DNA from 2 places in the Evansella sp. AB-rgal1 genome. Region 2 is predicted to be linked to the other one. Evidence: riboswitches for the same ligand, from Rfam matches in the RefSeq annotation. Region 2 holds a riboswitch; the other holds the start of a gene.
What was found. A riboswitch is a leader RNA that binds a small molecule or an ion and turns the genes downstream of it on or off. The one in region 2 is predicted to bind lysine.
Positions count from the first base shown of each region.

Region 1 (4,472 bases), on a different contig from region 2:
TTATTTATGTAGGGAAGGCGAAGTTGCTTAGAAATCGTGTTCGTTCCTATTTTACTGGCTCCCATGATAAAAAAACGCAGCGTCTCGTTAGTGAAATACGAGATTTTGAATATATTGTTACCTCTTCCAATATTGAAGCTCTTCTTCTAGAGCAAAATCTAATAAAAAAGCATGAACCTAGGTATAATGTTCTATTAAAAGATGATAAAAGCTATCCGTTTTTAAAAATAACAAAAGAGGAACATCCTAGACTAATTACCACTCGAAAAGTGAAAAAGGATGGGGGAAAATACTTTGGTCCGTACCCCAATGTCCTTGCCGCTAATGAAACAAAAAAACTATTAGATCGTCTTTATCCATTACGAAAATGTCGTACATTACCTGATCGAGTTTGTCTTTATTATCATATAGGACAATGTTTAGCTCCTTGCGAATTTGATGTACCTCAGGAAAAAAATAATGAGCTTGTAAATGAAATAACTCGTTTTTTAAACGGAGGACATAAAGAAATAAAAGAGGAGCTCACGAAAAAAATGTTCCTCGCCTCAGAAGAACTAAAATTCGAAAGAGCGAAAGAATTACGAGATCAAGTGCAGCATATAGAAGCAGTTATGGAGAAACAGAAAATGACCTTAACGGACGAAATGGATCGGGATGTATTTGGTTATTCATATGATAAAGGCTGGATGTGTGTCCAGGTATTTTTCATAAGACAAGGGAAGTTAATTGAAAGAGATGTATCTCTCTTTCCAATATATCAAGAACCAGAAGATGATTTTTACACATATATTGGGCAGTTTTACCTAGATGAGCAGCATCGTAAACCGAAGGAGATCTTTGTTCCTGATGGAATTGATGAACAGATTGTAACTAAGTTTATTAATGTAAAAACATTGAAGCCGAAAAAGGGGAAAAAGAAGGAACTTGTAGAATTAGCATGTAAAAATGCCCAAATAGCACTAAAAGAGAAATTTGACTTAATCGAAAGAGATGAACAAAAAACAATTGTAGCAATTGATAGACTAGGACAAGCGTTAAATATCGATACACCACATCGAATTGAAGCATTCGATAACTCCAATATTCAAGGGATAGATCCTGTTTCAGCAATGATTTCTTTTCTTGATGGAAAACCAGATAAAAAGAGCTATCGGAAATACAAGGTGAAAACCGTAGTTGGTCCAGATGATTATGAATCTATGAGAGAAGTTGTTAGAAGACGTTATACACGTCTCTTAAAGGAAGATCTTCCATTACCAGACTTAATTGTTATAGATGGAGGAAAAGGGCAAATATCAGCAGCTCAGAGTGTATTAGAAGATGAGTTAGGGTTGACAATTCCTGTATGTGGATTAGTCAAAGATGACAAGCACCGTACATCCCAGTTAATGATTGGTGACCCACCTGAAATTGTTCCATTAAAAAGAACAAGTCAGGAATTTTATTTGCTTCAACGAATTCAAGATGAAGTTCACCGTTTTGCTATCACATTTCACCGTAATATACGGAAAAAGTCAATGTTCTCAACGGTTTTAGACGATATTGAGGGCATTGGAGAAAAACGAAAAAAGAAACTTTTAAAACACTTCGGCTCGATTAAGCGATTAAAGGACTCTAATTTGGAGGAAATAGTAGCAGTTGGTATCCCTATGTCCTCTGCTAAAGTTCTATTGGAGAAAATAAAAGAAGATAGCTAATAATGGAAATTGTCAAAGTAATTGGTATTTGTTACACTCATATACGAGTTTTGCTTTGTCACATTAAATAACATTGAAAGCAGTAATACCATACTTCGGCTCTTAGGGGTGAAGGTAGAGGAGCGGAAACCTATTAGTATACTACGGGAGAAGGTTGAGCTTTATAGATCGTAGTAAAAAGGAGGTTCCGCCGAAGAAGGATACGGACTCAGACTGTATTTTTCTGGCTATTGTATTGAAGAAATACATGGCTGTCATACAGAGTTACTATTTTCTGTATGGAGGACTATCTCACGGAGCGGCATCAATGATGTGTTTATATTGAAGTCGTTTTCGGCAGTGGGATTACTCCTACTGTCGATTTCTTTTGTTAATGTCGAACCAACTACATTTAAGTCGTTTTCTTATGTGATAGGAGAGAATTTCAGGAAGAATATAATTCTATGAAAAAAAGATGACGACAATTTTTCAAAAATTCCTAATATCCATCATATTTAGGTCTGGTTCGTTAATTAACTCTACTCTTTTATCTCCAGTAAAGGATTTCTTGTTCTAAAAAGTAGAGCTTGGAGTAGAAATCAACTGTATGGGTTTGAATAAAAAGAGGAGGCGTTCATGTTGGCAACGATTGTTCAGAAGTTCGGAGGGACTTCTGTGGGCGACGTATCAAAAATTAAAAAAGCTGCTCAAAAAGTGAAAAAAGAAATGGAAGCTGGTAATAAAGTAGTAACAGTATTATCGGCAATGGGGAAATCAACAGACACATTAGTACAATTAGCAGAAGATATTACAGATAATCCTGATAAGCGTGAAATGGATATGCTTCTAAGTACGGGAGAACAAGTTACCATTTCCCTCATGGTAATGGCATTAAAAGAAATTGGGATTGATGCTGTGTCACTAACAGGGTGGCAGGCTGGTATAAAAACAGAACCAGTTCACCAAAATGCACGAATAACAAGAATTGACACGGAAAGAGTAGAATCATACTTAGACGAAGGGAAAGCAGTCATCGTTGCTGGATTCCAAGGAATGTCTGAGGACGGAGAAATTACGACACTAGGTCGTGGTGGATCGGATACAACAGCAGTGGCCCTTGCCGCGGCTTTAAATGCAAAATCTTGTTCTATATATACAGATGTAACTGGTGTATATACTTGTGACCCACGAGTTGCGAAAAAAGCTCGTCAGCTAGATAGTATTTCCTACGATGAAATGTTGGAATTGGCAAATTTAGGTGCTGGTGTTCTACACCCGAGATCTGTTGAATTTGCGAAAAACTATCAAGTACCTTTAATTGTCCGCTCAAGCATGGTAGATAAAGAAGGAACGGTTGTTGAGGAGGAAGCATCTATGGAACAAAACTTAGCGGTACGAGGTCTTGCATTCGAAGCTGCCGTAACGAAAATAACAATTGAGAGATTGCCAAATAATTTTGATACGTTGTCAAACGTATTTTCTGCATTAGCAGATGATGGCATTGATGTAGACATCATTACACAGCAAGTAACGGGAGAAAATGAAATGAATGTATCATTTTCTATTCATAGTGATCATTTACGTGAATCATTAGATATTCTAAAGCAACATTCAGATCGTATTGGCTATAAGGATATTCGCTATGAGGAAGGTCTTGCGAAGGTATCTATCGTTGGATCAGGAATGGTATCTAATCCAGGTGTTGCTGCTAATATGTTTAATGTTTTATCTCAAGAAGAGGTATTCATTAAAATGGTTAGTACGTCCGAGATTAAAGTATCTGCAGTTATTCCAGAAGATGCAATGGTTCGCTCAGTCGAAGCACTGCATACAGCATTTCAATTAGATGAACGTGTACCTGTGGAAGAGAAGAAAAAAGAAAAAGTACCATCGTAATTACACCATATGCATGAACCTAGCTTGGGGGAATCCTGGGCTAGGTTTTTTTAGAGTGAAAAACGCGATCTAATGGTTATCAAACTTATTATGTGAGGCTGAGTCAATAGTGTTTTCATCGCTGAGAAATCCGAACGAATGATACTTACGTATACTATTCGCTACGGAAATATACTTTGCTTTCCTCTGCTCACCTTTGCCTTTTGATCTCGCCGGATTCTTTGTATATTTCCTCCTCTAAGGTTACACATCGTTCGTCCTCTCAGCTCTACATTTTCGTTTGACTCAGCCTCATTCCAATCACTTCAGTCCACTCCCACCCAAGAGCACCAGTGTGAGATCCGTTCATATTTCTGGGTGTCTTCTATAAAAAATAGCCTCACCAGTCATTTGACCGATGAAGGCGATGTACTTCTTAAATTAATTGAAACTTTACTAAAACAGCCTCGTAAATATAGAGAACTATTCAGTAAAAGCCCTGTCTTTCGTATCCCAGCGTACAATAATTTTACATGTACATGGTTTTTTCTTTTTTAGCTCATACGTTGCCTCTGTTATAAATTCAACTTGTCTTTCCGTCCAGTTTGCGATAAATCCACACTCTAACGAGAAGGGTCTTTCGTGTTCCATTAACGGTGCAACAAGTTCATAATGTCTTTCATTTTTCTTTTCTTTTTCAAGGGTAAGAGTACCCCAATTTGCTTTTTCAAAAAAAGTAGGTAAATCTTCTACTTGTAATTTTCTAGATAAAGATTTGCCTGCCCAGTATAATAGGCTTTCTTCTTCTTCTCCTAATAATTCAGGTAACAATACATGCCGAAGAATATGATTGCTATACGCTGATACGTCTAAATTCAGAGAATCAATTCTTTGAAGCCATTGATCATTTTTGCTCATCTA
Region 1 covers NZ_JBGUAU010000017.1:37,378-41,849, reverse strand. The annotation lists gene uvrC (excinuclease ABC subunit UvrC) at 1-1,697, shown strand, start outside; lysine riboswitch at 1,805-1,994, shown strand; gene ACERII_RS15250 (aspartate kinase) at 2,316-3,572, shown strand; gene ACERII_RS15245 (DUF2507 domain-containing protein) at 4,035-4,469, opposite strand.
Region 1: it holds a riboswitch for lysine, as region 2 does, so the genes downstream of both, ACERII_RS15250 (aspartate kinase) here and ACERII_RS21405 (Na+/H+ antiporter NhaC family protein) in region 2, are expected to answer to the same signal.

Region 2 (4,472 bases):
CCCCGCTCTAATGCACCTGTAAAAGGTAAACGAAGAAAGGGTCCTTTACCGTTTAGATATGTATTTATAATCTCATTTCTTATTTTTTGCTTTCTGACTGTACAAGGACTCATTATCGTGGAAGCGGGGATCCGACCAACGTTAGTGGAGATTGCTAAAACAGAAACACAGCGAATTGGAACACTAGCTATCAATGATGCTATGTCAAAGAAGGTAATGGAGGATATTGATGTAGATGAAATATTACAGTATAACTATGATGATAATGGAAGATTACAAGCGGTATCATGGAATGTAGCTGTTTATTGGGAAATACAACACGCAACTGTGAGGCGTGTACAAAATTACTTAAATGATATAGAACATGGTCGAGTACGAGATTATAGCTTACCAACGGATGTAGAATTGGAGCAAGAAGGAGCTACATTTACGGAAAATGGAATTGTACATACTATTCCATTAGGGCAGGCTACAAATAATTCATTACTTGCTCATTTAGGGCCTAGAGTACCAGTTAGGTTCTCTTCCATCGGTGATGTGAAAGCAGATCTTAAAACAGAGGTTATTGAAACAGGAATTAATAATACGTATCTTCAAGTATCAGTTGAGATTGAAGTCGATGTACAGGTGATAATACCATTTGCTACAGATACGGAAGTTGTAAAGACATCTATTGTAGTAGCAAATATCTTCCATGCAGGAGAAGTGCCAGAATTTTATAGTAGTGGTGGTGAAGGAATGAATCCTGCTATTCTGCAATCTCCAACAGAAATTGATGAAAATGTAGATTTAAGTGGGTTAGAAGAAGTAGCACCATAAGCAAACGGAATTATCTACCTATTGCTTAAGTACTCATTATTTGTTAAGATCAACTAGGTTTGACAACAAAATGATAAGTATTACCTCGTCTTGATGATGAGGTAGAGGCGCAAAGTTTATGAGTATGAAACAGTGGCTTGGATAGCAAAGACTGTTTCAAAAAGGAAAATTTGCCGAAGCAAAGGAATCTAATCCAAGATCCTTTAGCTGGGGTTGTATTGAATAAGTACAACACTGTCACATACCTTTTTTATGTGGAGAACTACTTACGAAAATCTTGATGAGGGAAATAACCTACCTGCTCGTAGCAAGGAAGTTTTCCTTGCTGCTTTTTTGTGTTTTTTAGGCTACAAGGATAAATTTTTCCTCCTCACGGTAGTATTGTCAGCATAAATAAGAAAAGAAAGTGGGAAACAAAATGGATTTTGGAATTTATTCATTGGTACCGCCAATAGTGGCATTAATAATGGTACTAATTACAAGAAGGGTTGTTCCATCGTTAGGTGTAGGTATTATTGTGGGAGCGATCATGCTTCATTTTTCAGAAGAAAGATTTCTTCTTGAGGCTTTAAAATATATTGCATCGATTGTTACAGAAATCTTCTACGTTGATGGATCTATAAATAACTGGGAATTATATATTATCTTCTTCCTATTAATACTTGGAATAATCGCTTCTTTCATAACAATTACAGGGGGAAGCCGAGCATTTGGAGAATGGGCGTTAACAAAAGTAAAAACAAGGAGTGGAGCTCAGTTCGTTGCAGGTTTTTTAGGTATCATCATTTTTATTGATGACTATTTCAATAGTTTAACAGTAGGAAATGTAAGTCGACCATTTACAGACCGTCATAAAGTATCGAGAGCAAAGTTAGCATATATCGTTGACTCAACAGCTGCCCCTATGTGTGTAATATCACCTATTTCCAGCTGGGGAGCATATATTATTGGAATAATCGGAGGTATCTTTGTTACACATGAAGTGACGAACTATGGTGCATTACAAGCATTTTTATTAATAGTGCCAATGAATTTTTATGCCTTATTTGCAATATTACTTGTATTTGCAGTTGCCTATTTCAAACTTGATTTTGGACCTATGAAACAACACGAACAACGTGCATTAGAAACCGGAATACTGGTAGACTCATCCAAAGGACAAGCACCTGGTGAAATGATGGGATCTGTAGCAGGAAAAGGAGAAAAAGGTGATCTGATCTGGCCTATAATTACCCTCATTTTTGCTACCATCTTCTTCATGATTTTAACGGGAATACAAGCTACGGAAGGGAAAACAAGTCTACTTGCAACGTTTGAAAACACGGATGTAGCAGCAGCTTTAGTTTACGGTGGTTTGGTAAGTTTATTAGTAACAGTTGTAATTGCATTCAAGAGAAACGTAGCTAAAACAGATTTTACTGGAGCTATCATTGCAGGAATTAAATCAATGCTTCCTGCCATATTTATCTTAATTTTTGCGTGGACCATTATAGAAATTATTGAGGCAATAGGAACAGATATGTATTTAGCTGAACAAGTAAAATCTAGCAATTTAAATATAAGTTTTTTACCTGTGATTTTATTCATAGTAGCAGGATTTATGGCATTTTCAACGGGAACATCATGGGGAACCTTTTTACTTATGTTACCTCTTGCTGCTAGTATAGCTGTAGTAAATGATGCACAGATGCTTTTACCTGCCTTAGCTGCAGTATTGGCAGGATCCATTTTCGGAGATCATTGTTCACCAATATCTGATACAACTATCTTGTCATCTACTGGAGCGGGGAGTCATCATATCGATCATGTAATGACCCAATTACCTTATGCATTAATAGTTGGCTTTATCTCCATTATTGGATTTTTAGTTTTAGGGTTCACATACAGTGTAATCCTAGCATTAATAGCTACTTTCGTTACGTTTTGTTTAGTGATTATCGTTTTGAAAAAAATCGTGACTACTTAAATACACGATTAAGCTACCTCTAACATAGTGGCCAGTGAAACTATTTCATTGGTCATATTTTTTATATTACTAAAATGTATGCATTTAAAGTAAAGAAAATTCTGTCAAATTATATCAGAAAAAATCTAACATAATACATGTCAGTAGGAGACATAAAGAGGAAAGTATGATCATAAATCACAATAAATGGATTATTCAGAAAATTCTTTGACAAATAATAGATTGAATTTTATAATAAAACAACATACTGATCATATTATTTAACATAATTTAATATAAAGAAAAAAGGAGGGAGGAGCGTTAATAGTTTTTCTACAATATTAAATGTCTGAAAATATCGAAAATTCACACTGTAAACAGAGAGGAGACTATGTATGGGACGTGAACAATGGGGAACGAGGGCTGGATTTATATTAGCAGCCGTTGGTTCAGCAATAGGACTAGGTAACATTTGGCGATTTCCTTACGTCGCGTATGAAAATGGTGGGGGAGCATTCTTCCTTCCTTACTTATTTGCATTATTAACAGCTGGAATTCCATTGCTAATAATGGAGTTTACGATCGGTCAAAAATATCGTGGCTCGGCACCTTTATCTTATGCGAGAATTAACAAAAAAGCGGAATGGATCGGCTGGTGGCAAGTACTTATCTCATTTGTTATTTCTGTTTATTATGCCGCAATTATCGCATGGGCAATGTCATATAGTGTTTTCGCGCTTAACCTCAGCTGGGGATCAGATCCAGAAGGGTTTTTGTTCGGAGATTACTTAAATCTTGCAGCAGTTCCTGGACAATACGGTGGGTTAGTTCCTGGAGTATTCATTCCAGCAATTTTAGTATGGGCTATCACATTAGGTGTCTTATTTAAAGGTGTGAAAAAAGGAATAGAAGTTGCTAACCGTATTTTTATTCCTTTGTTAGTGGTAGTTTTCTTAATTATTGTTTTAAGAGCACTAACGCTTGACGGAGCAGTTGATGGATTAAATGCATTTTTTAAACCTAGCTGGGATACGATATTAGATCCTGGGGTTTGGGTAGCAGCGTACGGACAAATTTTCTTTAGTTTATCTATCGCATTTGCGATTATGATCACATACGCGAGCTATTTGCCAAAAAAATCAGATATCAGTAATAATGCGTTTATTGCAGGGTTCAGTAACTCTGGATTTGAGCTATTGGCTGGTATCGGTGTATTTGCTTGCTTAGGGTTTATGGCAAATGCAGCAGGTGTTGGAGTTGGGGAAGTTGCAAGTGCAGGTGTAGGGTTAGCGTTCGTCGTTTTCCCTGAAATAATTAATACATTCCCGGGATTTAACGGATTGTTCGGATTCCTATTCTTTGGGTCACTTGTTTTAGCGGGTCTATCATCATTAATTTCTATCGTAGAAACATATGTAGCAGCAACACAAGAGAAATTTAACATTACGAGAGCGAAAGCAGTTACTGTATTCGGTGGAGGAGCAGCGATTATCTCTATCTTCGTATTCTCTTCTGGTGGAGGATTATACTTCTTAGATGCAGCTGACTACTTTATCAACTCCTTCGGGGTAGCATTTGCCGGATTAGTTTCTGTTATTGCAGTTTCTTGGTTCCTGCGAAAACTTGGACCATTCCAAGACCATGCAAACGAATTATCGGATATTAGAGTTGGAACTTGGTGGAAAGTTTGCTTAGGAGTAATCACTCC
Region 2 covers NZ_JBGUAU010000032.1:52,595-57,066, forward strand. The annotation lists gene yunB (sporulation protein YunB) at 1-819, shown strand, start outside; lysine riboswitch at 914-1,092, shown strand; gene ACERII_RS21405 (Na+/H+ antiporter NhaC family protein) at 1,238-2,785, shown strand; gene ACERII_RS21410 (sodium-dependent transporter) at 3,160-4,472, shown strand, end outside.